DNA from 3 places in the Virgibacillus alimentarius genome. Region 2 is predicted to be linked to each of the others. Evidence: riboswitches for the same ligand, from Rfam matches in the RefSeq annotation. Region 2 holds a riboswitch; each other region holds the start of a gene.
What was found. Region 2 has a riboswitch for thiamine pyrophosphate ahead of thiD (bifunctional hydroxymethylpyrimidine kinase/phosphomethylpyrimidine kinase). Riboswitches for the same ligand answer to the same signal wherever they lie in the genome.
Positions count from the first base shown of each region.

Region 1: another riboswitch for thiamine pyrophosphate. It lies ahead of tenI (thiazole tautomerase TenI); the one in region 2 lies ahead of thiD (bifunctional hydroxymethylpyrimidine kinase/phosphomethylpyrimidine kinase).
Region 3: another riboswitch for thiamine pyrophosphate. It lies ahead of tenA (thiaminase II); the one in region 2 lies ahead of thiD (bifunctional hydroxymethylpyrimidine kinase/phosphomethylpyrimidine kinase).

Region 1 is NZ_JAGIKX010000003.1:139,406-150,496, forward strand. Features, by position in the region: gene J2Z81_RS03880 (branched-chain amino acid aminotransferase) at 1-655, shown strand, start outside; gene J2Z81_RS03885 (DMT family transporter) at 744-1,652, shown strand; partial or broken gene J2Z81_RS03890 (cytochrome P450) at 1,755-2,969, opposite strand; gene bioD (dethiobiotin synthase) at 3,006-3,707, opposite strand; gene bioF (8-amino-7-oxononanoate synthase) at 3,704-4,873, opposite strand; gene bioA (adenosylmethionine--8-amino-7-oxononanoate transaminase) at 4,863-6,221, opposite strand; gene bioW (6-carboxyhexanoate--CoA ligase) at 6,221-6,997, opposite strand; TPP riboswitch at 7,175-7,284, shown strand; gene tenI (thiazole tautomerase TenI) at 7,409-8,062, shown strand; gene thiO (glycine oxidase ThiO) at 8,063-9,151, shown strand; gene thiS (sulfur carrier protein ThiS) at 9,184-9,387, shown strand; gene J2Z81_RS03930 (thiazole synthase) at 9,389-10,156, shown strand; gene J2Z81_RS03935 (thiazole biosynthesis adenylyltransferase ThiF) at 10,153-11,091, shown strand, end outside.
Region 2 is NZ_JAGIKX010000024.1:33,284-44,374, reverse strand. Features, by position in the region: gene J2Z81_RS11645 (histidine phosphatase family protein) at 37-627, shown strand; gene J2Z81_RS11640 (YcxB family protein) at 635-1,153, opposite strand; TPP riboswitch at 1,294-1,395, shown strand; gene thiD (bifunctional hydroxymethylpyrimidine kinase/phosphomethylpyrimidine kinase) at 1,530-2,360, shown strand; gene thiM (hydroxyethylthiazole kinase) at 2,360-3,154, shown strand; gene thiE (thiamine phosphate synthase) at 3,161-3,799, shown strand; gene thiW (energy coupling factor transporter S component ThiW) at 3,856-4,380, shown strand; gene J2Z81_RS11615 (acyl-CoA carboxylase subunit beta) at 4,602-6,131, opposite strand; gene J2Z81_RS11610 (enoyl-CoA hydratase) at 6,150-6,932, opposite strand; gene J2Z81_RS11605 (acetyl-CoA carboxylase biotin carboxyl carrier protein subunit) at 6,995-7,207, opposite strand; gene J2Z81_RS11600 (acetyl-CoA carboxylase biotin carboxylase subunit) at 7,242-8,591, opposite strand; gene J2Z81_RS11595 (AMP-binding protein) at 8,621-10,255, opposite strand; gene J2Z81_RS11590 (acyl-CoA dehydrogenase family protein) at 10,274-11,091, opposite strand, start outside.
Region 3 is NZ_JAGIKX010000005.1:46,724-57,814, reverse strand. Features, by position in the region: gene dnaX (DNA polymerase III subunit gamma/tau) at 1-157, opposite strand, end outside; RNA gene ffs (signal recognition particle sRNA large type) at 396-661, opposite strand; gene tadA (tRNA adenosine(34) deaminase TadA) at 712-1,170, opposite strand; gene J2Z81_RS05195 (isochorismatase family cysteine hydrolase) at 1,254-1,793, shown strand; gene J2Z81_RS05190 (glycoside hydrolase family 18 protein) at 1,857-3,158, shown strand; gene J2Z81_RS05185 (type 1 glutamine amidotransferase domain-containing protein) at 3,277-3,789, opposite strand; gene J2Z81_RS05180 (Rrf2 family transcriptional regulator) at 3,871-4,311, opposite strand; gene hmpA (NO-inducible flavohemoprotein) at 4,491-5,726, shown strand; gene J2Z81_RS16175 (IS3 family transposase) at 5,787-5,951, opposite strand; partial or broken gene J2Z81_RS16170 (IS3 family transposase) at 5,934-6,113, opposite strand; gene J2Z81_RS05165 (hypothetical protein) at 6,159-6,383, opposite strand; gene acsA (acetate--CoA ligase) at 6,469-8,184, opposite strand; TPP riboswitch at 8,419-8,518, shown strand; gene tenA (thiaminase II) at 8,655-9,347, shown strand; gene J2Z81_RS05150 (dicarboxylate/amino acid:cation symporter) at 9,408-10,640, opposite strand; gene phnE (phosphonate ABC transporter, permease protein PhnE) at 11,042-11,091, opposite strand, start outside.

The DNA of each region.
Region 1 (11,091 bases), on a different contig from region 2:
ATCCAATCTTAGTGTTTCCCCATCTAAAAAGTATCGTTTTATGATTATTTTATCTCCTGTGGGAGCGTATTATAAAGAGGGAATTAATCCTGTGAAAATTCTTGTGGAAAATGAATATATTCGTGCAGTTGCTGGTGGAACAGGAACAGCAAAAACAGCAGGAAACTATGCTGCAAGTTTAAAAGCACAGGAAGAAGCTGATCAAAAAGGATTTTCTCAAGTATTATGGTTAGATGGAGTGGAAAAGAAATTTGTAGAAGAAGTTGGCAGTATGAATATCTTTTTTAAGATAAATGGCGAAATTGTGACACCAGCTTTAAACGGAAGTATTTTAGAAGGAGTAACTCGAAACTCCATCATTCAAGTATTAAAACATTGGGGTATGCGTGTTAAAGAACGCAAAATTTCCATGAAGGAAGTTCAAGAAGCACATCATAATGGTCAATTAGAAGAAGCTTTTGGAACAGGAACTGCAGCAGTTATTTCACCAATCGGCGAACTTAACTGGGAAGGGGAAGAAATGGTTGTCAATGAAGGGAAAACAGGTGAAATATCTAAAAAACTATATGAAACGTTAACAGGAATTCAACTAGGAAAATTAGAAGATCCATTTGATTGGGTAGTAGAATTGCCGAAGGAATCTTCTGTTAAATAATAAGTAGAATATAAAAGCAAAAGATATTGGCTCCTAGCATTTTTGGTTAGGGCCTTTATTTATTGCTTTTGGGATAGGGGGTTTTTATTTGTATCCCTACATATTCATGATTTTCGTTGTACTATTTTATGCAGGAAATATTCTTGTTGGTAAAGCAATGAACGATTTGCCGCCGCTTACCATTGCATTCTTTCGGTTGTTAATTGCGTTTATCATAATGATCCCGTTTGGAATTCGTGAGGCATGGACATATCGGTCAACATTTTTAACATACAAAAAACCTTTTCTGTTAATGACCTTAACAGGCATCACGCTATTTAACACTTTTATATATGGAGCTTTAAGCTTCACGACAGCGACGAAGGTATCCGTATTAGAGTCATCCATTCCGGTTGCAACAGTGATATTAAGCGTCATTTTACTTAAAGACAAATTATATTTTGTCCATTGGATTGGGATTTTGTTGTCCTTTTTCGGATCATTGTGGGTGATTATGAATGGTCAGGTATTCCATCTGACATCCATTGATTGGAATGTTGGCGACGGAATTATGATCGGAGCGGTTATTGCATGGGCGATTTATTCGATCATGGTTAAAAAATATATGCATCTGTTTCCTCATTATGGAGTTTTGCTTATGATGACAGGCATTTCTGTCATTATATTACTACCTGTTGTCCTTTTGGAATGGTTTGTAGCTGGATTACCCTTCCTTACTATTGCGAAGATAATGGGTCTTGTTTATTTAGGAGTGTTTCCATCTTTTATTGCTTTGCTGTTCTATAACCGCGCTGTTGATTTGTTAAGTCCATCCCGAGCTTCTGTGTTTCTGAACTTTTTACCGATTGTTACTATGACCGGTGCATTTCTATGGTTAGATGAGGAGATAACAATCATGCATTTAATTGGTACATTAGCCGTAATTATTGGTGTATTGCTGACTACACAGGTAAAAGTGCAAAAAAATAAAATTGATAGACAGATTGAAAATGGGTAAGCAGCAGCTTTATTGTTTTCAAATAATAGCAATTCTTATCATTGGAAGACGATACAAGTTAAGCTATAAACTTAACTTGTATCGTTTGTAATGAACTTTCAATTAATCAACAATAACCGGAAGCTTCGCTAATGCTCTGAAACCAATAAGCCTTCGCCATTGTATATTATCGGATTGTAGTTTTATGTTAGGCTTTTGTTGTATTAGTGCAAGAAGTGCTATTTTTGCCTCCATCCGGGCAAGTGAAGCCCCAATACAGAAGTGGGCACCATGGCCAAAGGAAAGATGAGGGTTAGGTTTTCTTGTTATATCAAGTGTGTCAGGAATATAAAATGTATTAGGATCTCGATTAGCGGCCCCTAATAATATGTATATATGTTCCCCACTTTTTATAGATTTTCCACCTAATTCCATATCTTCAGAGGCTATACGAGCAGTTAATTGTGTAGGGCTCTCGTAACGTAAAAATTCTTCGATGGCTGTGTCAATCAAATTTGGATTTTCTTACAATTTTAACAATTGATCAGGGTGTTTTAGCAATGAATAAACGCTATTACAGATTAAATTAACGGTTGTTTCATGACCAGCAATAACGAGTAGAATACAGGTTGCAATCAATTCCTCTTCTGTTAGTTGTTCATCCTTTATCAATAAACTGATTAAGTCATGGTCAGGGTTATTCGTTTTTTCATGAATAAGATGTTGAAAGTACTTCATTAATCTTTCAATGAGATATTCTCCCTTTTGTATATCTACCTTTGACCGGGATAAATCAATCGTTTTAACTAATTGAATAGCCCATTTTCTAAAATGGTGTCTTTCTTTTTCGGGTATCCCTAATAGTTTAGCGATCACAAGACTAGTTAATGGAAATGCAAAATCAGAAATGATATCAATCGTTTTTTTCCTTTGTTTTGTGCAGTCTTCTAGTAGTTCATGAACGGTATTCTTTATATAAGGTTGATAATAACTAATCCTCCTTGGAGAAAAAGCTTTGCTGACTATTTTGCGAATCCTGATATGGTCCATTTGATTTTTATAGAGTAACATATTTGTCAGTAGCTTTCTTAGATGTTGGTATTTCTTTGTCATTACAGGTAAAGGAATTCGGTTCTCTAACCGGCTATCCTTTAGAGCTGTTTTTGCTTCGTTGTAGCCGGTTATAAACCATCCGCGGTATTTTCGTTTAGCGTTCCAATACACCGGATGTATGGACTGTATATGGCTGTAGGTCGGATAAGGATTGTTGATAAATTGATGCGTATTTAGAGGGAAAGAAATTAGATCTTCCCTCGTTAAATGATTGGGGCTTGACATGAAAATCCTCCATTCATTGATTTAAATAATTTTCAATCATCCGTTCTGTTGCATTTGATGAATAAGTGAAGCGGTGTCAATATTGTCTTTTATAATTTGTTTAAAATCTTGTGCATCAACTACTTGCATTTTTGGTAAAATACCCAGGATTGGTACTTTACAAAAAGATTCGATTAAATTTGGATTTGTTTTTTCAGCGAGATTAGGTGGATCGTCTATTCCATTTATGATGATGCCAGCAATGTTCAGTTTCATTTCTTTAGCGTATTGTACTGTTAAAAATGTATGATTGAAAGTACCAAGGTCTGAACGGGCAACGATTATGATTGGAAGTTGTAATTCTTGAATTAAATGGCTGACTAAAAAATCTTCACCCAATGGTACAGATATACCACCGGCACCTTCAACTATGAAATAATCATGCTTTTTTTGGATCTTTTTCCAGTGTGCTACGACATCCTCTAAATAAATGCTTCGTCCTTCTAACTTAGCAGCTACATAGGGCGCTAATGGCTCTTTAAATTGAAAGGGCGTGATCGATGCATTCGACAGTTTGGTCTGTGCCATTTCCTTAAGAAGACTTGTGTCACTATTAGGATGATACCGCGAAGCACCACTTAACAAGGGTTTGTATACACCTATATCCATATTTTTTTCCTTGAATATAGCTGCAAGACCAGATGAAATTAATGTTTTTCCGACATCCGTATCAGTACCTGTTATGAAAAATCCTTTCATATGATATTCAACTCTTTTCCTATTTCTTTAAATGATAGTAACAACTTTTTGATGTTTTCTTCCGTATGTTCTGTCGTGATCGTTAGTCGGATTCTACTTTGTCCATATGGTACACTTGGCGGGCGAATAGCAGGGGCATAAATGCCTCTTTCATAAAGTTTATCAGCAAATAGCACTGCTTTTTCGGCACTCCCAATCAATACCGGTATAATAGGTGTTTCTCCCCCTCTTACTTCATATCCCATTTCTGTAAGTGTTGTTTTTACCGTCTTTATTTTTTTTAGCAAAAGGGAGCGTTGTTTTTTATCTTCTTCTATCCTATTTATTGCTGTATAGGATGCTGCACAAATGGCAGGGGCAATTGCCGTTTGAAAAATAAAACTCCTTGCGTGGTTTAGTAAAAAATCGATGGATGTTTTTGAACCTGTAACAAAGCCACCTTCCGTTCCTATTGCTTTACTCATGGTACCAATGACGATATCAGGTTCAACGTCAAAATATTCATTGGTTCCCCGTCCATTTTTACCAAGGACTCCTGTCGCATGTGCATCATCTACAATGACAAAGGTGTCATAACGATTTGCTAGTGCAACAATTTTATCTAATGGTGCTATGTTCCCGTCCATGCTAAATACACCATCTGTGATAATAAATCGTCTTTTATAGTTAGATGTCCTTTTCAATTTATTTTCAAGATCCATCATGTCAACATGTTTATAAATCACTGTGTCAGCTTTTGATAAACGGCATCCATCAATAATACTGGCATGGTTCAGCTGATCACTTAAAATAATATCGCCTTCTTCAGGCACGGTTGATAAGACACCGATGTTCGCTAAATAACCACTTGAGAAAAGAAGCGTAGATTCTGTTTTCTTAAATGTAGTGATACGATTTTCGAGCTTGTGATGCCAATACGAATGACCTGTTGTTAATTGTGAACCACTACTTCCTACTCCAAATTCAATTAAAGCGATTTTGGCAGCATCAATTAATTCTTTTTTATTAGCCATTCCTAAGTAATTGTTTGATGAGAACACAAGCACATCTTTTTGGTTTACCAGCATTTGAGGGCGAGGTCCATGATGCATGATTCGCAACTGTCGATATAAACCAGCATTTTTTGTCTTTTCGAGACGTTGGGTGAGCCATTGATCAAGCGTCAATTGTAGCTGCTCCTTGTGTTACTTCAACAATCGCGTTCTTCATGATTTTCACCATTTCAGTTAATTCATCACTACTGCTTGCAAATGGCGGCATAAAAACGATGACATCTCCCATCGGTCTTGTTATCATTCCTAATTCCCTCATTTTTAGTGAAACATGATAGCCTACTCGACTATTGAAAGGGAACGGTTCCTTTGTTTTTTTGTTTTTAACTAATTCTATCCCACATATTAATCCAAGTTGTCTTATTTCACCTACATGGGGAAGTAGTTCTAGGTCATACAGTAATGTTTTCACTTCTTCTGCTTTTTCGTTTACACGATCGATGATTTTTTCTGATTCAAATAACCGCAAATTTTCAATCGCTACTGCACACCCAAGTTGATTTCCGGTATAAGAATGTCCATGGAAAAGTGTTTTTAGCTTTTCATAATCATCGTAAAAAGCGTTATATATATCCTCTGTTGTAAATGTTGCAGATATTGGTAAATAACCTCCTGTAATTCCCTTACCGACTGTCATTAGATCAGGCTGGATTCCCTCATGTTCACAAGCAAACATTTTACCGGTACGGCCAAAGCCAGTCGCAACTTCATCCACGATCATAAGTACATCGTACTTTGTACAAAGCTCTCTCACCCCCGATAAAAATCCATCAGGCATAACAATCATACCTGCGGCTCCTTGAACCATAGCCTCAATTGTTAATCCTGCTATATCTTGATGATTTTCAATAAGTAATTGCTCGAGAATATTTAAACATTCATCGCGGCATTGGTCTGGATTTTCACTGTTGGACCGATATACATTTGGGATAGGTGCTTTAAAACTATCAAACATTAAAGGACCGTATACTTGGTGGAAAAGCTCTACTGACCCTACACTTACAGCACCTATGGTGTCACCGTGATAGCCATTGTTCATTGATATAAACTTTCTTTTCTTTTGGTATCCTTCATTTTTCCAATATTGGTATGCCATTTTAAGTGCAATTTCAATAGCTTCTGCACCGCTGTCTGAATAAAATACGCGTGTTAATTGTTCTGGAGTAATCTCAATTAATTTCTCAGCTAGTTCTGTTGCAGGTACATTTGTCATCCCAAGCAATGTGGAATGCGCAATTTTATTTAATTGCTTTTTTATTGCATCATCTAATTCTTTTTTACGGTGACCGTGAACATTAAGCCAGACAGATGAAAAACCATCATAATATTCTTTCCCATCGATATCCTTTAATTTAACTCCATTTCCACTCTCAATAATGAGGGGATCCTTTTCATAATCTTTCATTTGCGTAAAAGGTAACCATAAATGTTCCTTACTTTTTTCCAGTAATGTTTTTGTCATTATTTATCCCTCCAAGAAATTAAAATTGGTTGCTTTTGCAAGTAATGAATATAAGAATTTGTATATTTTGTTCCATCAATAAAGAAAATTCTGCATCCTTGCTCATCACCAGGAGACTTCATTTTCGTAATTCGCTGATAACCTAATCTTTTACTGGCTACGTAACCAGTTATATAGCCGGGATCATCTGACCAACATAATTCTGCAATGGCTAAAGGGTGATCATTCACTTTCGTAGCAAGAACGAGTGCTTCTTTTAGTCTTGGATTTGTTGGGAGGTTATAAAATGCAGCCCATCTTTCAAAATCTGATTGCAACCAGTCCATCCTAGATACACGTATTCCACGTTCGTTTGAGTTATCAACCCGTTCACCTGATTGGTAATCAATTAAAATGGCTCCTCTTAATTCAGATTGATCTATTAAATGTTGATATCCCTTTGCAATAGCTTTTTCTGAAACCCCAGATTGAACGAGAAACTTTAATGCCAATTCCCTTCCTGTTTTATCCGAATTCACTGAATTATTAGAGACGAATAAAGGATTGATTTTTTTAATGGGATCATTTAATACATCAAATTGTATCTGCATAAAATCAGGATCTCCCCTTGAATGAGATAAGGCTTTATCCAACAGTGTATTTACCGTATCTTTTATTTTATCGTATGTACACAGAGCTTCGCCTCCGGAAATATGTTTTTCATCTTGCTCTGAGGATGCATATTTTGAAGCTCTCATCCTGATGCTGAAGTATTTTTCGCTTGTGTAAATAAGCATTACACCTCCTTCTATTGTTAACTTTAAAAAAATAAGGTTTACAATAGTAGAATAAAGCGTAACAATTATCCTGTCAATAGAAATTTTCTTATATAAAGCGAAAACGTTTGTAATTGACACATAATTAAAACATGTTAGACTAATAGTAGACATTAAAAATTAAAACTAGATATTGAGTATAAACACTGGGGGTGCCTTTTAAAAAGGCTGAGATCAAAGTGATTACTTTGGGACTCTTTGAACCTGATCTGGTTGAAGCCAGCGTAGGGAAGTAACGTGTTGAGGATTACATCGAATGTTATACATATGTTTAGTATGTGTAATTATTTGTTATGTTAAAAATCTGAAACCACTTCCTTATGCGCTGTGCGTAACGGAAGTGGTTTTTTGTTTATATAAAAGTCATTTCCGTTGATAAGACAAAAGTTTACGATTCCAGAACGGGAGGTGATTCCATTCACTAAACAATTACATCTTATCTCAACAGGACAACAATCTGCTGAAACTTTTACTGGCATTCTACAAACGATTCATGAATATGTTGATAGGGTCCATATACGTGAAAAAAATTGGACTGCAAAGGAAATAGTGGATGTTGTCCAAACATTAATAGATAAAGGAGTTCCGCAAGAAAAGATCATTATTAATGACCGTATTGATATTGCATACATCATGCAAACAATTGGTGTGCAGCTCACACATCATAGCGCAGATATTGCTTTGGTAAAAGGAGCGTTTCCATCATTGCAAATTGGTTGTTCAACTCATTCAGTGGAGCAAGCAATATTAGCGGAGGAAAAAGGTGCAAATTACTTGTTTTATGGTCATATTTTTAATACACAATCAAAACCTGGTATACCTCCTAGAGGACTTGAAAAATTACAAGAAATTACAAGTACCGTCAAGGTGCCAGTCATAGCTATTGGTGGTATTACTCCTGAAAATACGGGAGAAGTAATTAAAGCAGGTGCTAGAGGGATTGCAGTTCTATCAGGGGTTTTACTCGCAAAGAATCCTATACAAGCTACATTAGCATATAGAAAAAGTTTAGAGAAGGCGAAGTGAATGATGAAAAAACATTATGATGTGATTGTCGTTGGAGGCGGAGTTATTGGGAGTTCCATTGCTTACCAATTAAGTAAGCGAGGAAGAAACGTGCTGCTGCTGGAGAAAAATAAGCTAGCCAGCAAAGCATCAAGTGCTGCAGCGGGAATGCTGGGTGCGCAATCAGAATTGGAAAAAGATAGCCCATTATTCCGCTTAGCTAGAAAAAGCAGGGGAATGTTTCCAAAACTTGCAGAGGAATTAAAAGAATTGACAGGAATAGATATTCAACTCGTACAAAATGGGATATTTAAAATAGCGAAAACGGATGCAGAAGCTGCTTCACTAGCATCCATCATATCCATTCAGAAAAAGCTAGGTGAAAGTGCATCTTGGATAGCTCCAAACGAATTAAGAGAGTGGGAACCTTCCCTTTCTGAGTATATAAAAGGGGCTATGTATATCCCAAACGATGGAAATGTTTCCCCACCAAATCTATCTAGAGCATTAGCTCATGCTGCTATAGGTCTGGGAGCAGAAATGATGGAACATACGGAGGTTTGTGGTTTTATTAAAGAAACAAATAGAATCATAGGCGTTCAAACGATGATAGGCAAAATATTTGCCGATGAAACAGTTATAACAGGGGGGGCGTGGAGTGAACAATTACTAAGTCAATTAGGGATAAAGTTGAACACGTATCCAGTAAAAGGAGAATGTTTTTCCGTCCGGGTTAAAAAGAGCCCGGTTATACGAACGATATTCTCAAAAGGTTGTTATATTGTGCCAAAACCAGATGGAAGGCTAGTTATTGGAGCGACCGAAGAAGCAAATACATTTGATGAATCGGTTCATTTAGAGGGCCTCGTTCAGCTTATGCAGCGCGCTATCAAACTGATTCCGGAATTAACCTGTGCACAGTGGGAAAAATCTTGGGCTGGGATTCGGCCGCAAACAGCTGATAAAACACCATACATGGGAAGACACCCGCTGTTTGAGGGATTATCGATTGCTACAGGTCACTACCGGAATGGAATACTTCTTGCACCTATTACCGGGTTAAATATGGCCAAACTTCTTGAGGGAGAGGAAATAGAAGCCCCTTTTTAAATAAAACAACGTAGTGTAGAGGAGGTGAGCAAGTGAATCTGCGAGTAAACGGGGAGGTTGTAACTGTACCTGATTCGGTGCGTACAATTAAAGGAGTTATTGATCATTTTAACATAAACAACCCTGTCATCATTGTGGAACATAATGACACGATTTTAGATAAAAATGCACATGAAAAAACTCAAATTTTTGAAGGTGACAAAATAGAATTAGTCCAATTTGTAGGAGGCGGTTGAGATGCTAACCATTAACGATAAACAATTTCATTCCAGATTACTATTAGGAACAGGAAAATATCCAAATTTTGATATTCAAAAACAAGCCGTAGAGGTATCAGAATCTGAAATTTTAACATTTACTGTCCGGCGCATGAACATTTATGAACCAAGTCAACCTAATTTTCTTGAAAAAATAGATTTAGATAAAGTTAACTTGCTACCAAATACAGCTGGTGCAAAAACAGCTCAAGAAGCAGTACGCCATGCTAAACTAGCTCAAGCCTCAGGGCTTTGCGATATGATCAAAGTAGAAGTTATTGGTTGCGATAAGACGTTGCTTCCGGATCCTGTGGAAACATTAAAAGCAACAGAGGAACTGCTCAAAGAAGGTTTTACAGTTCTGCCATATACTTCTGATGATGTTGTGCTTGCTAAAAGACTGGAAGAACTTGGTGCCCATGCGATCATGCCGGGAGCTTCACCAATTGGATCAGGTCAAGGAATTATTAATCCGCTTCATTTACGTTTTATTGTTGAACAAACAAAGGTTCCAGTGATTGTCGACGCTGGTATTGGTTCTCCTGCTGATGCTGCAATAGCGATGGAATTAGGAGCTGACGCTGTGTTACTAAATACAGCGGTATCTGCTGCAGATGACCCAGTAAAAATGGCTAAAGCGATGAAACTCGCAATTGAAGCGGGCCGCTTAGGTTATGAAGCTGGAAGAATTCCTAAAAAACGAACAGCAACAGCAAGCAGTCCAATGGAAGGGCTGAGTATCGGATGAATGATCGTTATTCCAGACAAACGCTGTTCGCTCCGATTGGTGAAAAGGGACAAAGAAGACTAAAAAAAAAGCATGTGTTACTCGTGGGAGCAGGGGCTCTTGGCACAGGTAATGCGGAATCACTTGTCCGCGGGGGTGTTGGAAAAATAACGATAGTGGATCGCGATTATGTTGAATGGAGTAATTTACAACGACAACAGCTATTTGTTGAATCAGACGCAATAGAGCGTATACCAAAAGCAATTGCTGCCAAAAAGCGGCTCCAACAAGTTAATTCTGAGGTAGAAATAGAAGCCCATATTTTAGATGTCGGTCCGCAAGAATTTGAAAGCTTAATAGAAAATGTTGATCTAATAATAGATGCTACCGATAATTTTGATATTCGGATGATTATTAATGATATTTCACAGAAATATGGGGTGCCTTGGATTTATGGCTCTTGTGTCGGGAGCTATGGTATTAGTTTTACAATTATTCCAAATCAAACACCATGTTTACATTGTTTGATGGAAACTGTGCCTATTGGCGGACTGACCTGTGATACCGCGGGGATCATCAGTCCTGCAGCTAATATGGTCGTAGTGTATCAAACAGCCGAGGCACTAAAAATACTTACAGAAGATTGGGGCGCACGAAGAGAAAAATTAGTATCCTTTGATCTTTGGAAAAACGAAGAATCAAAAATCAATGTTTCTAGTTTAAGAAAAGCTGATTGCACCTCCTGCGGCGTTCATCCTACGTACCCATTCCTTGATTATGAAAATCAAACAAAATCAGCTGTGCTTTGTGGAAGAGATTCTGTTCAAATTCGTCCGGCCAAAAAAGAAAAACGTGATTTAGAAACGATAGCTCAGACATTGTCATCTATGGGGAAGGTAGAACAAAACCCATTTCTGCTTTCTTTTACAGTTGAAAAAAAGCGGCTCGTTCTATTT
Region 2 (11,091 bases):
GTGATAGAGAGTTATTTTTAATGGAGGTGCATAAAAATTACAAGTATAAGCTTGGTACGACATGGTGAAACGGACTGGAATGCTTTAGAAGTCGTACAGGGGCAAATGGATACCCCTCTAAATGAGAGGGGAATAGAACAAGCCAAGGAATGTGCTAATCAGCTGGTGAAAACGAAGTATGATGTACTGATAACAAGTCCTTTGCAACGGGCAAAGCAGACAGCGAATATTATCAATGAAAAGCTCCAAATTCCGCTCATTGAAATGGAAGCATTTGTAGAAAGGTATTACGGGGAAGCACAGGGTATGACAAAAAGAGAGCGACAGGCAAAATATCCAGATAAAGATTATCCTAATCAGGAAACACGGGGAGCCCTTCGGAAACGCGTAATGGCTGGTCTGAATGAGATCATCGAGAACAATCAGGGTAAGCATATCCTGCTTGTCGCACATGGAGCTGTAATTAACACGATCTTAGCCACCATATCAAATGGAAAGATAGGTTCAGGGAAAACAAAACTAATTAATGCTTGTATTAGTAATATTACCTTTAACCAAGTGGAATGGAGGATTCAAGACTACAATATTGTTTCTCATCTTTCCGCATATTGCGAAAGAAGTGAATAGAGATTTGTTACTTAAGGTTTCTAATGAAATTTTTAATCATATTGTTGTATTCCGTTATCTCTTTTTCATTCATGTGATCCGGCTGTTTCGGAATAATTAATCCTTCTAAATCTGTTACATATAAAAAGTAATGTTTATTATCTTCGCTTACCTTTTCAAATTGATTCCAATTAAAATGGGAGGTAGAATGTTTTGTTTCTCTATCTATTCCATTCTCGGAAAAAGTCATTTGACAGGGGCCAAGTATATGTGAATAATCATTGTTTTGCAGTTTATTCTTTAATTTACGAAAAGTCATAGATTTATATAAATATGGAAATAGAAAAAAATAGATCATAGCTATTATTAGAATAAATATGGCCGATAATAAAGAAGTCTTTACAAGCAATAGCATTCCAAGGAGAATGATGATGGTTGTAATCCATTTAAAGTATTTAGCTTTTATATCATGTGTGCGCGAATTATTAATAACATCTTCTTGAAAGGCTAATAGGTCATCAAATTCAAGATTAAAGTTTACGTTCATTATGATAAGCTCCCTTTTACATAAATCATTTTCCACAATAAAATATTACTTGAAAACTATTTTTTATTCAACGTATTTCATCTAGTTGACAATTAGGTGTTATCATGATTAAGTTAAGATATAACGCATAATTAAATAGGAAAGTCCACTAGGGGTGCCACATGGCTGAGATAAGGTAAAATCCTCAACCCTTCGAACCTGATCTAGTTCAAACTAGCGTAGGAAAGTGGAGAACGGTTATAGTATATGAAAACAGCTATACCTTTGTATACGTATATCAAGCCACTCCAATTTCCTGGTGTGGTTTTTATTATGAAATTACCTTATCTCCATTTTTCCTTCATAGGGATTTTCCATGAAAAGGGGTTAATAAACGATGAAATATGCAACTTCTTCTGCACTTACGATTGCTGGTACGGATCCAACTGGTGGTGCAGGGATTCAAGCAGATTTAAAATCATTTCAGGAGCGAGAAGTTTATGGCATGAGCGTTGTTACGTCGGTCGTAGCACAAAATACATTAGGCGTTCAATCTATCGAACATCTATCTGTTTCATTTATAGAGAAGCAACTTGAAAGTGTTTTTAATGATATTGTACCAGACGTTGTGAAAACAGGGATGATCGCCACACCTGAAATGATGGAAGTAGTTAGTCATGCAATCAAATCTAACCATGTTCCATATGTTCTTGATCCAGTCATGGTTGCTAAAAGTGGAGATCATTTGATGGATAAAGAATCAAGACAGACGATCCGTGAAGCATTAGTTCCGTTGTCTACTGTTATTACGCCAAATATACCAGAGGCAGAAGAACTATTGGAAGTGTCTATTCAATCAACCGAGGATGCAGAAATTGCTGCCAAGCGAATAGTCGAGGAGTTAGGAGCACAATCTGCTATTGTGAAGGGCGGTCACTTTGCTGGAGATGCGATTGATATATTATTTGATGGGAAGAAAATTTACAAATTCCCGACAGAACGAATTAATACAAAGCATACACATGGAACAGGATGTACGTATTCCGCAGTCATTGCAGCAGAAATAGCAAAAGGAAAATCAATTTATGAATCTGTTGCGATCGCTAAGCAATTTATAACTGACGCCATTCGATTCAGTTTAGAAATAGGCAGGGGGAACGGACCGACAAACCACTGGGGTTATCGTTTGCAGGGAGTTCCGGAAAATAAAACGAAAGAGGCTAATTAATGGACTACATCACAGCAATAAGAAAACAAAAACCATTGATCCATAATATTACGAATATCGTTGTTGCAAATTTTTCAGCAAATGGATTATTAGCAATAGGTGCATCGCCTGTAATGGCAAATGCTCCTGAAGAAGTGGAAGAGATGGTAAGCCATGCTAATGCGCTGGTGTTAAATATTGGAACGTGTACACAAACTCAAGTGAGAGCCATGCTTCTTGCTGGGAAAACTGCTAATGATCAAGGGATTCCTGTTATATTAGACCCAGTTGGAGTCGGGGCAACAAGTTTCAGAAAACAAGCAGTAAAGCAAATTTTGGGTGAAATTAATGTATCTGTTATTCGCGGAAACACAGGGGAAATAGCTATCTTAGGGGAAGTCGGATCAGAAATGAAAGGTGTCGATGCATCAACAGATCATATCAATCCCAATATACCGAAGCAAGTTTCAAGAAGATATGGTTCAATCGTTATTACGACAGGAGAAACTGACGTTATTACGGATGGTGAAAGATATTCATTATGTAAAAATGGTGTACCCATGCTGCCAAAGGTTACTGGATCTGGCTGTTTACTGACTGCTATCATTGGAGCTTTTGTTAGTGTAGCTGATGATAGGTATCATGCGTCTGTAAACGCAGTTAGCAGTTATGGAGCAGCATCAGAAATTGCTATGGAAACAGTGAGTGGCCCAGGAGCTTTCTCAGCTGCTTTAATGGATAGCCTTTATAATTTAACAAATCAGGATGTTACGAAACGAAAAAGAATACAAATGTTCACAGCTCAGGAGGATTAACCTTTTATGATCAATGAAAAAGATCTTCTACTCTATTTTATAATGGGAAGTGACAATACAAAGCGCAATCCTTCCCAAGTATTACAGGAAGCCATCGATGGCGGAGTTACCATTTTTCAGTATCGGGAAAAAGGACTTCATGTAAAAAAAGGCGAAGATAAAATTCAGCTTGGAAAACAGCTAAGGAAGATATGTCAAGAAAAGGGAGTTCCATTTATTGTTAATGACGATATCGATTTGGCTATCCAGCTTGGTGCTGATGGAGTTCATCTGGGACAAGGAGACGAACCAATTAAAGAGGCTAGAGAAAAACTTCCAAATAATTTTCCGATTGGTATTTCTGTATCAACTATAGAAGAAGCAGTACTAGCTGAGCAGCAAGGAGCTAGTTACCTCGGAGTAGGCCCAATTTTTGAAACGGCAACAAAACCAGGTAAAAAGCCTATTGGAATTCAGACGATTAGAGATATTACGGAGAAAGTTAACATTCCAATTGTAGCTATTGGCGGGGTAAAAAAATCCAATGCTATGCAAATAAAAAAAGCAGGAGCGGCAGGTATATCAGTGATCACGGCAATTAGTCAAGCAGGGGACGCTGAGCAAGCTGCAAGAGAACTGCGAGAACAATTAGACAAGGTGCAGTAAATATTGTCGATATTTCCCGGGAAATATCACATTTTGCGGAAAAAGGGGAATACAATGTGAATCGAACAAGACTAATTACAACAATGGCAGTTTTCGTTGCTATAGCGACAATCGGTTCCCAATTACTCTGGTTTCCTGCAGGGGTTGCAAAGGCATATCCAGTACAGCATGCGATCAATGTTATGGTGGCAATACTATTAGGACCAGTTCCAGCTGTTATAATCGCTTTTGTGACGGGGTTGATTCGTAATATGCTTGGACTAGGAACAATCATTGCTTTTCCGGGGGGGATGATTGGTGCCTTCTTAGCTGGTATTTTCTATAAACATTTTGGCAAAAAAATAATGGCTGTGATTGGAGAAATTGTTGGAACAGGGCTGATTGGTTCCTTGTTTGCAGTCCCGTACGCGAATATATTAATGGGAAGTTCGATGGGAGCCATGGTGTTTATGCCTTCATTTTTAGTAAGTAGTATTTCTGGTGCCTTTATTGGTTATTTTATAGTAAAGCGAGTGAAACAAACAAATCATTTCCAATATTATGCAAATAATGGAAAAAAAGAAGGCAGGCATTTTGGTTAGGAACACCACCATTATGTAGGGCGAGGGTCCAAGGGTGGCATTACGTGATATAAAGATGCGGGGCAATCGTTTTTGCAAAGAAAAGAGTATAAGGTTCATGAAAAGTGCCAATAAAAGGATTAGAAATGGAACTTTGCGCTTGTTATTAAATTTCACTTGGATAACGTTTGTAAATGGATTTATGAAAAAGCACCTTGAAAATGATCAAGGTGCAAATTCATTCATACGGGAAGTACGCCATGTTTTCTCTTTGTAAATTCTACATTTTTTGATTCATAAGCTTTAAAACGCTTTCCTAATTCCCCTCTTAACTGATCTGGTTCTACAATTTGATCGACAACCATTTCAGATGCTAAACGATAAACGTCAATATCATCACGATATTCTTCTTGTTTTTCCTTTATAAACCTTTGTCTTTCTTCTCCTTCTAATGATGCTATTTTATTTGCATACACTGCATTTACCGCTGCTTCCGGTCCCATCACAGCAATTTGTGCTGTTGGCAATGCTAAAACAGCGTCTGGTTCAAATGCAGGTCCAGCCATTGCATAAAGACCAGCCCCATAAGCTTTTCTAACGATTACTGAAATTTTTGGAACCGTAGCTTCACTCATAGATGCCAACATTTTTGCACCATGTCTAATGATACCTTGACTCTCCACTTTTGTACCTATCATAAAACCAGGCACATCCATAAGGAAGAGCAGGGGAATATTAAATGCATCACATAATTGTATGAATTTCGCAGCTTTGTCTGCCGAATCTGGAAATAATACACTTCCTTTTTGGCGTGGCTGACTTGCAATAATACCTACAACTCCACCTTTAATACGGGACAATCCCGTTATTATTTCTGGTGCAAATAACTTTTTAATTTCACAAAAGCTGTTTGTGTCGATAATCTGATCGATCAATTCTTTCATATCAAAAGGTGTATTTTGGTTAGCTGGAATAATATCCTTGATTGTTTTATGAAACGCTTTTTGGGCGGGAACTGCAGCTTTTTTCGGTTTGCTTCTAAAGTTAGCAGGGAAGTACGTTAAATAGTTTCTTGCAAATTCAATGGCTTCTTCTTCCGTTTTAGCAAGAACGTCTCCGCAACCGGATACAGCACAATGCATTTTTGCACCGCCCATTTCTTCTAGAGTGACTTTTTCTCCAATAACCTTTTCAGCCATACGAGGGGATCCTAAGTACATGGAGGCATTTCCTTTCACCATAATGACAATGTCACAGAAGGCAGGAATATATGCGCCTCCAGCGGCAGAAGGACCAAATAATAGACAAATTTGAGGAACGCGGCCTGACAATTTTATTTGATTGTGAAAAATACGGCCCGCCCCGCGGCGGCCAGGAAACATTTCAATTTGATCAGTTATTCTCGCTCCAGCTGAATCGACTAAATATAACATTGGCAGTTCTAATTTTAGCGCTGTCTCTTGAATACGAATAATTTTTTCAACTGTTCTTTTTCCCCAAGATCCTGCCTTAACAGTCGAATCATTTGCCATCACGCACACTTTTTGGCCATTCATTTCTCCAATCCCTGTAACGACACCATCGGACGGTAACTCATCATCCATGCAGTTAGCAAAAAATGCATCCTCGATATCCAGTCCCTTATCGAAAAGCAAATTTAGTCGTTCTCTTACAAATAGCTTCCCACGTTCTTGATTATTTTTATGGTACTTTTCTTTTCCACCTTTTTTAATCGTATCGACTTTTTCTGTTAATTGTTCTACATAGGACATAGATATGTATCCTCCTTGTTAGTCTCCTTTATAAACAGGTTTTCTCTTTTCTTTAAAAGCACGTAAACCTTCTAATCGATCTTCAGTACGGATGGTTTCTTTATAACTGAGATGTTCGATCTCCAGCCCGGTTAATAAATCAACTTGCATGCCATTATTAATAGCAATTTTAGCCTGTTGAACCGCTATCGGTCCATTGCTAGCTATATCCTTTGCTATTTCTATTGACCTTTCTATTAACTGACTTGGTTCAATAATTTCTTCGACTAAACCAAGGTTTCTTGCTTCCCTAGCCGTTAATTTTTTTGCTGTATATATAAGTTGTTTGGCATTGCCAATGCCTATTAAACGCGGCAGTCGTTGTGTTCCCCCTGCACCGGGGATAATAGCTAGTGATGTCTCGGTTAACCCCAAATGAATGTGTTCGGCTGCTAATCGAATATCACATCCTAAAGCTAGTTCTAATCCTCCGCCGAAAGCAACTCCATTTAAAGCGGCAATAACAGGCATCCGCATTTGTTCAATATTTAGCACGGTATTTCCGATGCTGCGTACAGCTTCGATGACTTCCTTGTTATTCATGCCGCTTCGTTCCTTTAAGTCAGCTCCAGCACAAAAGGCTTTTTCACCGACACCAGTAATAACCGTACAATAAATAGAATCATATTCACTTATTGAAAAAATAGCATCATTGATTTCTTTTAGTAATTGCCGACTCATTGCATTTGCTGCTTCAGGCCGATTTAGTTTAATAATGGCAATATGATCGTCTCTCAGTTCTACTTGAACAAGATTTGACATGAATAAAAGGCCTCCTAATCTATTAACACTTTAGCCCTCAGAGGAGAGCTAAAGTGCTCGGATTATTCTATAATTACAAGCACATCACCTTCATTGACAAAATCGCCTTCATTAACACTTAATTCTTTTACTATTCCTTCTTCATCAGCAGCAATTGGGATTTCCATTTTCATTGATTCTAAAATAACAACGTCTTGATCTTCTGTTACGGTGTCACCTTTACTAACTACGATTTTCCATACGTTTCCTGCCATATTTGCTTTTATTTGAGTCATTTTAATACTCCCCTCATGTTGAATGGTTCTCCGTTTATTTCACTATCGGTAAATAATGTTCTTCAACAAAATCTGTTGTTGTGTTACCTGAGATAAAGTGTTCATGATGAATAACTTCTTTTAACATCGGTATATTTGTCTTAATCCCTTCAATTTTATAGTTTTGTAGTGCATCATTTAACCTTGATATTGCCTCATTTCTGTTATTTCCTGTGGCAATTAATTTACTTATCATAGGGTCATAAAATGGAGTTATCTTGGAGCCTTGTTCAATCGATGATTCAACTCTAATATATTTTGCGGCAGGCTCCTCATATACAGTTATTTCCCCTGGTGATGGAAAAAAGGTAACAGGATCTTCTGCATAAATACGTACTTCAATTGAATGGCCTTGGATCTCTAAATCATTTTGATCCAACCTCAATTTTTCTCCATTAGCGATATCAATTTGCATTTTTACAATATCCAGTCCCGTAATTTCTTCAGTGATTGCATGTTCAACCTGTATTCTTGTATTCATTTCCAAGAAATAAAACTGTTCATTTTCATCTACAAGAAATTCGATCGTACCTGCGTTTGTATAACCAATTTCTTTCACTGCTTTAATTGCGGCTTCACCCATTTTTTTTCTGGTTTCTTTTGATATAAAGGAAGAAGGGGCCTCTTCAACTACCTTTTGATTTCGCCGTTGTATCGAACATTCTCTTTCAAATAGATGAATTGCATTACCGTGGGTATCGGCTAAAACCTGAACCTCAATGTGACGGGAATTTACTAGAAGTTTTTCCATGAACATGGAACCATCACCGAAAAATTGTTCCGCTCTTTGGGAGTTGCTCTCAAATGCTTTTAAAAGCTCCTGAGCAGTGTGAACGATTTGCATACCAATTCCACCGCCACCTGCAGAGGCCTTTACCATAATTGGATAACCTATATGTTCCGCTTCCTTTATTGCCGCTTCCGCATCGGATACTTCTCCTTTTGTGCCTGGGATAACTGGTACTCCAGCTTTCTCCATTAATTTTCTTGCAGAAATTTTATCCCCCATTTGTTCGATTACGTTAGAACTTGGTCCGATAAATGTGATTCCCGCTTGTTCGCATTTGTCTGCAAAGCTGCCATTTTCACTTAAAAAACCATATCCTGGATGTACTGCATCAACTTTGGTTTGTTTTGCTATCTCTAGAACTTTGTCCGTATTTAAGTAACTTTCGCTAACCCTTGGAGGTCCAATTAGATAGCTTTCATCTGCCATTTTTACAAAAAGTGACCTGGCATCAGCTTCTGAATAGATGGCAACGGTTTTAATATCGTTTTCTTTACATGTTCGTATGATACGTGCTGCTATTTCCCCACGATTAGCAACAAGTAGCTTGTTGATCATTTTATTCCCCTCAATTCTATCTGGAATGTTTATACTTTTATATTCTCTAAAGCTATTTCCTTTAATTTGTATTTTTGAATTTTTCCGCTAGCTGTCATCGGATATTCATCTAAAAACATAATGTATTTCGGTATTTTATGTCTGGAAATTTGCCCTTCGCAAAACGCTTGAATAGCTTCTTCTGTTGCTTGCTCATTTTCCTTTAAAATGATACATGCCATTACTTCTTCGCCGTATTTTTCATCTGGAACACCCACAACTTGAACATCCACGATCTTCGGATTTTTATATAAAAATTCCTCAATTTCCCGAGGATAGATGTTTTCTCCACCGCGAATAATGACATCTTTACTTCTGCCGGTGATCGTATAGTATCCATTTTCATCCATTGTTGCAATATCACCCGTATAAAGCCATCCATCTTCGTCAATTGTTTCGTTTGTCGCTTCTTCGTTTTTATAATAACCTTTCATTACGTGATAACCTCTGGTAATAAGCTCTCCTGGCTCATGTGGACCGACTTCTTTTAATGTTTCAGGATTAATAATCTTTGCCTCTATATTAGGATGAATTTTCCCGACTGTACTTACTTTCAATTCAATTGGATCGTCAACGGTTGTTTGCATAATAACTGGAGAGCATTCCGTTAATCCATAACAAATTGTAATTTCAGTCGCACCCATTTTATTCATGACATCACGCATGACTTCGATCGGACAAGTCGATCCCGCCATGATTCCTGTACGTAAATGAGATAAATCGAATTCATGAAATCTTGGGTGGTTTAATTCTGCAATAAACATTGTCGGTACACCATGCAATGCAGTACATTTCTCTTTGGAAACCGCTTCTAACACTTCTTCCGCATCAAATTGTTCAATAATGACCATTGTGGAACCTTTAGCAACTGCGGTTAAAATCCCTAAAACACAGCCAAATGTATGGAAAAATGGTACTGGAATGCATATTCGGTCTTTTTCAGTGAGTTTCATTCGATTGCCGATTTGATGGGCATTGTTAATAATATTGTAATGACTGAGCATAACCCCTTTAGGAAAACCAGTGGTCCCGGATGTATACTGCATATTGATAACTTCATCATAATGTAATGCGTTTTTGATAGTATCTAGTTGTTTATCATCGATTTCATGACTTCGCTGAATGACTTCATTCCAATTGAAAGCGTATTTATAATGTTTATCATTTAAAACAATAATATTTTTAAGGTAGGGCAGTTTTTCACTGTGTACATCTCCTTTTTCAGCTTGCTTAATTGTTGGACAAACTTTATTTAATATATTTACATAGTTTGAACTTTTATACCTTTCTGCCATAATTAAAGTCATTGAGTCAGATTGCTTTAATAAGTACTCTAGCTCATCTGCTTGATAGTTTGTATTAACAGTCACGAGCACAGCGCCTATTTTCGCAGTTGCAAATTGCGAGATAAGCCATTCAAACTTGTTATCAGACCAAATAGCTACATGATCTCCTTTCTTAATTCCTAGGGATAAAAACCCTTTTGCCATTTGATTAACGATGGTATTAAACTCTGAATAAGTTTTACGTACGTTTGACTCTGGGTAGACCACTGCTTCATGATTAGGGTATAACTCTACTTGCCTTTCTAACAACTCACCAATTGTTAAGTTAATAATAGAAATCTCCCTCCATTTTGTTATTTAACAACCTAATTGTCTTGCGATAACAATTCTTTGTATCTCTGATGTACCCTCACCAATGACAAGTAATTTAGCGTCCCGCAAAAATCTTTCTACTTCATACTCTCTCATATATCCATATCCACCATGGATCTGAATAGCCTGATCTGCATTGCGTACTGCAGTTTCAGAAGCGAATAATTTTGCGTAAGCAGCTTCTTTAGAAAAAGATTTATGATTATCTTTTAGCCATGCAGCTTTTAAAACGATATTCCTTGATAATTCAGCTTCCATAGCCATATTAGCTAGTTTAAATTGAATCGCTTGAAAGGAAGAAAGAGGTTTGCCGAATTGTTTTCTTTCTTTTGCATAGGCTAATGCTCGATTCAACGAAGCTTGAGCAATACCGACGCTAAGTGCACCGATGGAAATTCGTCCGCCATCTAGGGTGGATAGAAACTGCTTAAATCCTTTTTGGGGATCACCTATCAAATTTGATTTGGGAACCCGCACATTTTCTAAAATAATTTCTGCAGTATCTGAGCCTCTTACTCCCATTTTTTCATAGTTACTATTTATGGTGACACCTTTAGTATCTGTCGGAACGATAATTGCTGATATGATATTTTTGCCTTGCTCATCTTTGCCGGTAACTGCTGTAATAATTAACGTTTTAGCGAAACTGGCATTTGTAATGAAACACTTTTCTCCATTGATTACAAATTCATCGCCATCTATCAATGCGGTTGTTTTTGTTCCGCCAGCATCTGAGCCTGCATTTGGTTCTGTTAAACCGAAGGACCCTAATGCTTCTCCTTTGGCTAAAGGGGTTAAATACT
Region 3 (11,091 bases), on a different contig from region 2:
TTGTTTTTCCCGTTCCACGAGGTCCAGAAAATAAGTAAGCATGTGAAAATTTTTCCTGTGCAATCGCATTTTGCAATGTTCTGGTGATATGCGCTTGTCCCACAACATCGCTAAAATTCTTTGGACGCCAGACACGATATAATGCTTGATAACTCATAAATACCCGTTCCTCTCCCTAATCTTACCTTTAATTATACCCGATTTATAGGTGCTATGTGAACCCAAGCGATTAAATAAGAAAAAATTCATCAAGTGGCTGATACGTGGTGGAAAAGAAAAAGTATTCGAAGTTCTTAATCCCCTTTAATATAAGGTTCTAAAATGATAAGTGATACAAAAAAGCTGTATCAAAAGATGCCCTAAAACATTTTGATACAGCTTTTTCAATATGTACGCCGTGCACCCATCGTCGATGTGATGACCCTATGCGTTACTTAAGTTCATGGCTCGGCCTAGGCTTCCCTGCGGCACACAAGGATAACCACTTACTGCTGCTTCCTTCCGGATCTGACAGGATTCATGGGTCCCTGTTGCGCAGGACCTAAGCGTCAACACCACTCCCTTAAGGCAGGCCATAAAGCCGCCACACCTTGGACGGGAATTCAGTCTCGCTATAGCGGATTGCGAGTATAGGGCACCGCTACCTCCCCACTTAGCACGACATTCTTTATTATAACTATTTTTTCTTCAAAAAACAAGAAAAGATTGTTGTTAATTTTTTCTGTTTCTTAATGCTTTGAAAAAATCCTTTAATAAATGTGCACACGCTTGTTCAAGAACACCGCTCCTTAACTCAACTTGGTGGTTAAATCGCTTTTCTGAGAGCAAATTCATTAAAGTTCCAGCACAGCCTGCTTTTGGATCAAAAGCTCCAAAAACAACCCGTTTTATCCGGGATTGGACAATCGCTCCTGCACACATCGGACAAGGTTCAAGAGTGACATATAACGTACAATCCTCTAAACGCCAGCTTCCTTGTTGTTTATTTGCTTTTTGAATTGCAATCAATTCGGCGTGGGACAGGGAAGATTGCGATGTTTCACGCAAATTAAAACCTGAAGCAATGATCTCATCCTTATAGACAATCACCGCCCCAATTGGTACTTCATTCAGCTCCCTCGCCTTTTTTGCCTCTTTTATAGCAATTTGCATAAATTGTTCATCTGACATCGTTTACTCAACTCTTTTATTTCGTTTGAAAATCATCAAATAGGAAATAAATAATACAGACAAGTTCTAAAGGAGTTTTACAAATGGCTGTGAAATCTTCATTTGAGAATGCCGCTGTATTATTTATCGATGTTATTAACGATTTTAACTTTCATGGTGGAGAAAAATTGCTTTATCATACAAAAAGCATTTTACCACACTTAAAAAAACTAAAAGCATTTGCAAAAGAAAATAGTTTACCCATCATTTATATTAATGATCATTATGGCTTATGGCAAGCAGACTTCAAAAAAATAATGAAACATTGCACAAATAAACACAGTAAAACAATTATTCAAGAAATAATGCCTGATAAAGAAGATTATTTTTTTATCAAACCACAACATTCCGCTTTTTTTCAAACACCGCTGCAATCTTTGCTTCATGAACTAGACAAAACATGTCTCATTATAGCAGGAATTGCCGGAGATATCTGTATCCTTTTCACTGCTAAGGATGCATACATGTATAAATATGATATGCATATTCCAAAAAACTGTATGGCATCGGAAGACAAAGATGGAAATGATTATGCACTTTATTTAATGCGTTCTGTAATGAAAGCAAAAACAGATCCCATTTAAAAGAATATATTAGATTCTCCCTTCATAAAATGGATTAGGATACAACTTAAGGGAGAGATTTTGATGCAAACGTATGTTATTAAAACTGGAGATACCTTACGTGCTATTGCGGATAAATATGGTACAACTATCGATGCTCTGGTAAATGCAAATGAGCTTGATGCACCAAACCAATTAGTTGTGGGACAATCATTAGTTATTCCAATTATTGGCCAATTTTATTTTGTTAAGTCTGGGGATAGCTTATATTCCATAGCCCAAAAGTTTAATATGTCCTATCAAGAGCTTGCGGAGATAAACAACTTTCCTGTCCATAACGTTCTTCCTATTGGCTTTCGGTTATATATACCAGAACAGCCGAAGAGACAAATTACTTCACTTGGCTATATCGCACCTAGTGGGGACAATGTTTCACAAACTTTAGAAAACGCTGCAAGAAAAACAACGCCATATCTGACCTATCTTGCACTTTTTAGCTATACGGTTAATCGTGATGGGAGCCTCACTCCTCCACCAATAGGTAATTTAAAAGAAATAGCTAATTCAAACGATTCATCATTAACACTCGTTGTAACAAACCTTGAGGAGGGTGGATTTAGTACGGAACTCGCCCATATCATCTTGACTGTTCAAGCGGTGCAAAATACGCTTCTGGATAATATTATGAATACAGCAGAAACTGTTGGTTACAAGGATATACACTTTGATTTTGAATATATACAGCCAGAAGATAGAAAAGCTTATAATAATTTTTTACGAAAGGCGAAGGAAAGATTTTCCCAAGCAGGGCTGTTATTGTCAACAGCATTAGCACCAAAAACTAGTGCTAAACAAAAAGGAACATTGTATGAGGCACATGACTATGCAGCACACGGGGAAATTGCCGATTTCGTTGTTTTAATGACATATGAATGGGGATATACGTATGGACCACCGATGGCTATCTCACCAATAGATGAGGTGCGAAAAGTTGTCGAATATGCATTAAGTGAAATGCCGGCAAATAAAATATTATTAGGTCAAAATTTATATGGCTACAACTGGGAACTCCCTTACGAAGAAGGTGTAGCGGCTCAAGCATTAAGTCCACAACAAGCCATTAATCTGGCACGCGAACAACGCGCAGAGATTCAGTTTGATCCAGGTGCACAAGCTCCCTTTTTCATTTATACAAGTGCAGAAGGAACCAGACATGAAGTATGGTTTGAAGATGCAAGGTCTATCCAAGCCAAATTTGACCTTATTAAATCATACAGTTTAAAGGGAATTGCGTATTGGAAACTTGGTCTAGCATTTCCACAAAACTGGTTACTACTCTCAGATAATTTTACAGTTACTAAAAATACAGGTATAGAAGGCATATGATATAAGAAGAAAAATCATATGCCTCACTCTTTTTCTAATTCATCGAGGATTCCAAATTTCAATCTGGCGAAAAAAACCTGTAGAATCCTTCGGATACATATTGGTATTAAAGGATTTTTTATTTTAATAGTGCCAATGCCTCTTTGTTAAATGCAGGAATATCCTTTGGTTCACGGCTGGTGACGAGCTGGTTGTTACAAACAACAACTTCTTCGTCTTGCACAAGAGCACCCGCATATTCCATATCCACATGAATCGATTTAAACCCAGTTGCTTTACGTCCCTCCAGGGCTTTCGCTGTTATGAGAAGCTGCGGACCATGACATATAGCAAAGACTGGCTTTTTTACGTCCATAAAGTGTTTTGCAAATGCTACAAACCGATCATCCGCACGCAGTTGATCTGGTGAAAACCCACCTGGGATAAATAAAGCATCAAATTCATCTGGATTAACATCATCAATGGAAGCATCAATGGTAACTTTTGATTCCTTATTCTTTCCTTTTATCTTCTTTCCCTGTTCTTTTTCCATGGTTACCACTTCATGCCCATTATCTTTAAACGCCTTGACAGGGGCTTTGTACTCGATATCCTCGAACATATCTGTTAAAATACATGCTATTTTACTCATGGTGATACGCTCCTTCATTATAGGCTATATAAGGAGTATTCCACGTGATGTGGAAATAAAACATGTCATCTGCCCCCCTACTTATTCACGTATTCCCATGAGCCGAAGCAATTCGTCATCGTTAACTACCAAATCTCTGATTGTGTATTGGTCTAAAACATACAAAAACTCCTGTAGCGCTTTATTTAGCATATGCTTTAATTGACAAGCGGGAGATATAACACAATGATTTACATCTTTATCAAAGCATTCCAATATTGTAAAATCATTTTCAAATTGCCGTACAACCATTCCAACATTTATATCCTCTGGAGGTTCAGCTAAGCGGATTCCCCCATTTCTCCCTCTTATTGTTTCAATATAACCAAGCTTATTTAGTTCAAACACAATCTTACCTAAATGATGTTGAGAAATAAAAAAGATTTCGGATATTTCCTTAATGCTTGCTAATTTCCCTTCTGGTTTCATTGCAGTGAAAATCAGTACACGAAGTGCATAGTCTGTATATTTTTTTAATTGCATCTATATTTACCTCCTTTTTAATTATTTATTTATCTATCTTCACAATATTGTAACAGAATTTTCCTTTTAGCTATTGAATAGGATATATTTACATTATACAATAAAGATGTATTTGAAATACATGTTTATTTAACCGGTTAAGAAGTATAATCTATTATTTACAAAGGGAGTGCTTTACTTTGGTAACAAAAACAACAGTTGAGTTGGACGAACGTACTAAAGACATTATAAAAGCGACTGTACCTGTACTACAAGAACGTGGAGATGAAATAACCAAACGTTTCTATCAGTTCATGCTAAGTGAGCATCCGGAATTAAAAAATATTTTCAATCAAACCAATCAAAGAAAAGGCGATCAATCGCATGCTCTTGCTAATACGGTTTATGCTGCTGCAGCAAACATTGATCAATTAGAAAACATAATGCCTGTTGTCACACAAGTTGCCCATAAACATCGAAGCCTGAACATAAAGCCTCATCACTATCCTATCGTCGGAAAATATCTATTATTAGGCATGAAAGATGTGCTTGGTGATGCAGCAACAGATGAAGTTATTAATGCTTGGGAGAAAGCATACGGCGTCATTGCTGATGTATTTATTGATGTAGAAAGAAAAATGTATGAAGAACTTGAAAATACGGATGGCGGTTGGGTGGACTTCCGCGATTTTAAAGTAGTTAAAAAAGTTGTTGAAAGCGATGTAATTACTTCCTTTTATTTAGACGCAGCAGACGGCAAACCATTCCCTGCCCACCAAGCTGGACAATATATTACAGTGAAAGCAGATATAGAAGGAGAACCTTATACACACTTACGCCAGTACACATTGTCTTGTGCACCAGGGGAAAGATTTTACCGAATCAGTGTAAAGCGTGAGGATGCGATAGGAGATAATCCAGCAGGTATTGTCTCCAACTATTTACATGCTAACCTGGAAGAAGGCAGTATTTTACCTATTAGTGCACCATCTGGTGATTTTATCCTTGATCAAAAAGATGATAGACCACTAGTCTTAATCAGTGGCGGTGTTGGGCTGACACCAATGATGAGTATGTTAGAAACTGTGATCAAGGTACAGCCAGAACGTGAAGTACTGTTCATCCATGCGGCACAATCCGGTAAGGTCCATGCAATGAAAGATAGAGTTAAGGAAATAACAAAGGCACATAAACAAGTAAAAGCTTATACAATCTATGATCATCCAACACTGGAAGATGAAGGACAATATGATAAACTTGGCTACATTGACCAAGAGTGGCTGGAATCTGTCATACCTACATCAAATGCAGCATTTTACTTCTGTGGACCAAAAGGATTTATGCGTGCTATGTATCAACATTTAACAAACCTTGATGTAGCAGATGAAGATATTCGTTATGAGGTATTTGGTCCAGCAACAGCAATTACAGCATAATTAAAAAAATACAAGACACGTGAGTCAAGTGTACTGAACCCATAAAGTTAAACTTAAATTTTAAGCTGCTAATTGGCTGGTTTGTTTCCGGTATTCAACCGGACTCATTCCAGTCAATTTTGCTTTTATTCTCTTATGATTATAATAGTAAATATACTTGTCAATACTGTATTTTCGTGACTTACGTGTGAATTTGGTGCATGCAAATCCAAGTTTATTCATGATGCGTAAAACTTTCTTGTGATTGACAATATATTCACGGTTTCTCAGCTCGATATTAATTCTTCGGTAACCATAGTTACCGTTGTGTTCTTCAAATATATCCTGAATTACTTTTTCAATTTCTTTATCTGGGTTAGTTTCATTGAATCTTTTCTGCCAATACATATAAGTAGCCTTTGGAAATTTTGTCGCTTCAAGGATTACTGCTAGTCAGAATTTTCCTAGTAGTTCGTGGATGATTCTAGATTCTGTTTTCGCAGTCGGCTCGGAATATTTTTCCCTGAAGCTCGGAGCTTTTTTAAGTAAGCATTCTCCACACGCAGTGGTTCGCTTAGCTGGAATACCAAATTTATTGGCTAACAATTTGTATCCACCTTCACCTGCTAAATACGCTTTTACAACTGCCAGTTTAAATGCTAAATCATACTTAGCCATATAAAACACCCCTAAAATTAGACTTTTGGTCTAACTCTAGGGGTGCACATCAAAGAACGTGTCTTGTATTTTTTCATTCTAAAACCTATTTTTCTAATGTTGAAGTATCACCTGTTGGTAATCCGAGCTCCCGTGATTTTAGAAGACGACGCATAATCTTACCGCTTCGGGTCTTAGGTATAGCATCTGTCACTTCTAATTCACGTGGCGCTGCATGGGCACTTAAACCTGTTTTTACAAATTGGCGAATATCCTCCAATAATTCGGATGCATCTTCATATCCCTCGTTTAGGGAAATAAAGGCTTTAATGATTTCGCCGCGTTCAGGATGTGGCTTACCAATCACACCAGCTTCAGCCACAGCTGGATGTTCGAGCAATTTACTTTCTACTTCGAATGGCCCAACTCGTTCACCAGATGTGTTAATGACATCATCTAATCGGCCCTGGAACCAAAAATATCCGTCTTCATCGCGATAGGCACTATCACCAGAGAGGTACCAGCCATTAACAAAATAGCTCTCAAATTTACCAGGGTTATTCCAGATTTTACGCATCATTGCAGGCCAACCTTCTTTAATAGCCAGGTTACCCATTTGGTTTGGCGGTAGTTCATTTCCTTCATTATCAACGATAGATGCTTCAATACCTGGAATTGGTTTTCCCATGGAACCAGGACGTATTTCTTGAGAAGGGAAATTCACAATAATATGTGCTCCAGTCTCTGTCATCCACCATGTATCATGAATTCGGTGGTTAAGCGCTTCCAATCCCCAAGTGATTACTTCCGGATTTAATGGCTCACCCACACTCATTACATGACGTAAGGATGATAAATCAAATCGTTTTACAACATCTTCTCCTGCACTAACTAACTTTCGTAATGCTGTTGGTGCTGTATACCATACGGATACATTGTATTTTTCGATTGTATCGTACCAAGCTTCTGGTGAAAATCGTCCACCACGGACAACATTTGAAACTCCTTTTAACCATGGGCCAAAAATTCCGTATGATGTTCCAGTGACCCATCCTGGATCTGCCGTACACCAGTATACATCATCATCTTTTAGATCAAGTACCCATTCTGCTGTAATATATTGTTGAATCATTATATTATGAACATGATAAACGCCTTTTGGTTTTCCAGTTGAACCAGAGGTATAATGAATGAGCATTCCATCTTCTAAGTCCACCCATTCTATATCAAAATCACTTGATGCACTTTCCATTTCTTCTTTATAATCAATATACTTATCCGCTGTTTCATTATGATTTTCGATAAGAATGATCTTTTTTAGTTCCGGAAGATCCTTTTGCGGAACACGCTCCAAGAGATCTGGAGTGGTTATTAAAACTTTTGCTTCACTATCCTGCAAGCGATCGCGAACAGCTTGCTCCATAAATGCTTCAAATAGTGGTCCAGCAATCGCACCGGTTTTTATAATTCCAAAAAATGATATATAAAATTCAGGACTCCTTGGTAGAAATAGAAAAACACGATCACCTTTTTGAACATCATGCTTTTTTAATACATTTGCAAACTGATTGCTTTTTTTACTGATTTGTTCAAAGGTTAATTGTTCTTCTCTATCAGGAGATGAATAATATAAAGCAACTTTATCTTTTAATTTTGGATTTTGTGCATGTCGGTCAACAGCTTCATATGCTATATTCACCTTTCCAGTCTCATTCCAGCTGAAATGCTTTTTCGCATCCTCCCATGAGAATGTTTCTCGCATTTTATCATAATCTTGTAAATTATACTTCCCTTTCTGAGCGGGTATACGTTGCATGTCCATGTTATCACCTCATGTTGTTTAGTTTGGAATTCTATTAATTTTTAAAAATTGTGTAATTACACTTTATTGTAACAATTTTGTCTATATATTTATTTTAGAACATTTTGTGACATTTTTAAAGTAATTTTGCTTAGATTGCCTATAAAAATTTTCTTATACCTCTATGAAGCTATCTTGCTTTATACAATCAGATATGATTTAATGGCATTAATAGTTAAATAACTTAATATTTTTTCATTTCACTAGGGGAGCAATTTAATTGCTGAGAGAGGAAGCTTGACCCTTTGAACCTGATCTAGTTTGCACTAGCGTAGGGAAGTGGAACATGCGATATTTGTATGCGCATAACCCATTCTTCCTACCAATGAAAGAATGGGTTTTTCGTTTCCTCTTAATCATTTTAGGAGGTCGATCGATTTAACAGTTTGGTCTTTGTTTCTAGTAAATACAGGAAAAAGGAGATATATAAAATGGAAAATTTATTCACAGACAGGTTATGGAACAAAGTAGAACCTATTTGGAAGTCTTATTTAGAACATCCTTTTGTAAAAGGACTTGGAGAAGGCTGGCTAGATCAAGAAAAATTTAAGCATTGGATGAAACAGGATTACATTTATCTTATTGAGTATTCACGTCTATTTGCTTTAGGAAGTGCGAAAGCTACAGATTTAGATACCATGACTACTTTTGCAAATCTGCTTCACGGAACATTAGATATGGAAATGGATCTTCACCGTAAATATGCAAGTAAGTTCGGCATATCCAATGAAGAATTAGAAAACACAGAAGCAGCTGCTACTACAACCGCGTATACAAGCTATATGCTAAATGTTTCGCAGCGTGGAGGCATTGAAAATGTTGTCGCCTCTGTACTTGCATGCGCTTGGAGTTATAATTACATTGGCAAGTCACTGGCGAAGGTGCCTGGTGCTTTAGAACATGAATTTTACGGAAACTGGGTACAAATGTATTCATCTGATGAATTCACAGCGTTAGCAAATGATTGTATTGATTTAATCAATACAATCGCTAAAGGTAAACCTGAGCATGAACTTGCTTTTATTGAAGAAATTGTTGTAAAAACAAGCTATTTTGAGTATATGTTCTGGGATATGGCAGAGAACAAGGAAATGTGGCCAGTAGAAGTCCGTGCTAGCGTTTAATAATAGATAAAGGTTGTCTCATTAGGTTATTACAACCTAATTTGAGACAACCTTTTTGTTTTAGGATGATTTAGCTAATTTACTTTCTTTTCGTTTTTCATTTTCAGAAATGACATATGCACAAGCTGCATCTCCGGTAATATTGAGTGAAGTCCGAAGCATATCTAAAAGACGATCAACCCCTACTATAAGTGCGACACCTTCAACTGGAAGACCAATTTGATTCAAGACCATAGCCAGCATAATTAACCCGACACTTGGTACACCAGCAGTTCCAATACTTGCCAGTGTAGCTGTCAGAACCACCATTAACATATCGTTTAGTCCGAGAGGGATTGCATAGACTTGGGATATAAACACCGTTGCTACGGCTTGCATAATTGCAGTCCCATCCATATTAATCGTAGCTCCAAGCGGTTGCACAAAACTACTAATAGACTTTTTAATACCTAGTTTTTCCTGGGCAATTTTCATCGAAACTGGTAATGCTGCACTTGAGCTAGATGTACTAAATCCAACAGACATAGCAGGAAAAAATTCTTTAAAAAACTTAGATGGTTTTGCTTTTCCAATTCCCCATATTGCCAAGCTATAGGTGATCGCTCCATGTAAAATTAATGTTAAGATTACAGCAAACATATACATGGCCATTGATCCTAATGCATCTAATCCTGCATCACCTATTGCTGAAGCAACCAAGGCAAATGCACCATATGGAGCCGTTTTCATAACTGCGTTAACAATGTAGATTAATATATCATTTGCTTGTTCAAATAATTGATATATTCCTTTCGTTTTCTCCCCTAACACAGCTAGTGCGACCCCTATAAAAATAGCAAAAGCAATAATTTGAAGCATATTCCCTGTTGTCATTGCTTCAAATGGATTTTCCGGAATAATATTTACGATTGTTTCCATAATAGGTGGAGCTGATTGCTCTTCAAAATCAGCTTTATTCGTCTCAAACACCCCGGCTTTACCAGGTTCCAGTAAAGTGCCTATCCCTAGCCCAAGCATCAACGCTATTGCTGTTGTAACTAGGTAAAAGGCAATCGTTTGAGCACCAATTTTACCCAGTTTACCCGGATCGCCAATTCCTGCGGTACCGAGAACAATGGAGACAAAAACAATTGGTACAACGATCATCATAATTAAATTTAAAAATAGCTGCCCAACAGGATTTAATGCATATTTATCTATGATTACGAACAAGTCGGAAGAAGTAAAGTTAAGGCCTATACCAACAATTACACCAAGAATAAGTGCAATAATAATCTTTTTTGTTAAACTCATATTATTCATTGTCCTTTCTTCTTGTTGTTAAGTAAATCAGATTAATGATTGGAAAGATGGGTTATACAGGTTCGAGGTATAAAAAAGAACAACTAGGCAGGAATTAAAACTAAGATACATGGTATGGAAGCCGACCTTTTTCATATTAACACACTTCGATTGTTTTTGTAACATCTATTCTCCGGGCTTCAACCTTCCTAATCGCAATGGAATTTTTTGTTGGAAGTTATAAAGAAGGAAATACTTTGAGAAAAGGCTAATCATTCTATCATTAAGCTAGTAACAGGGAGTAATTCTAAATTTCGAGGGTTTCATCCAATACAGAACCGGTAAATTGACTACACGGAGCATCTTTTAAATATCATAGATGATCCGTGATATCGTTTTTCTAGTCATTTTGCTTATGTGAAGCGAGCTCTTATTTTCCCAGAAATAAGATCAATCAGCGTAA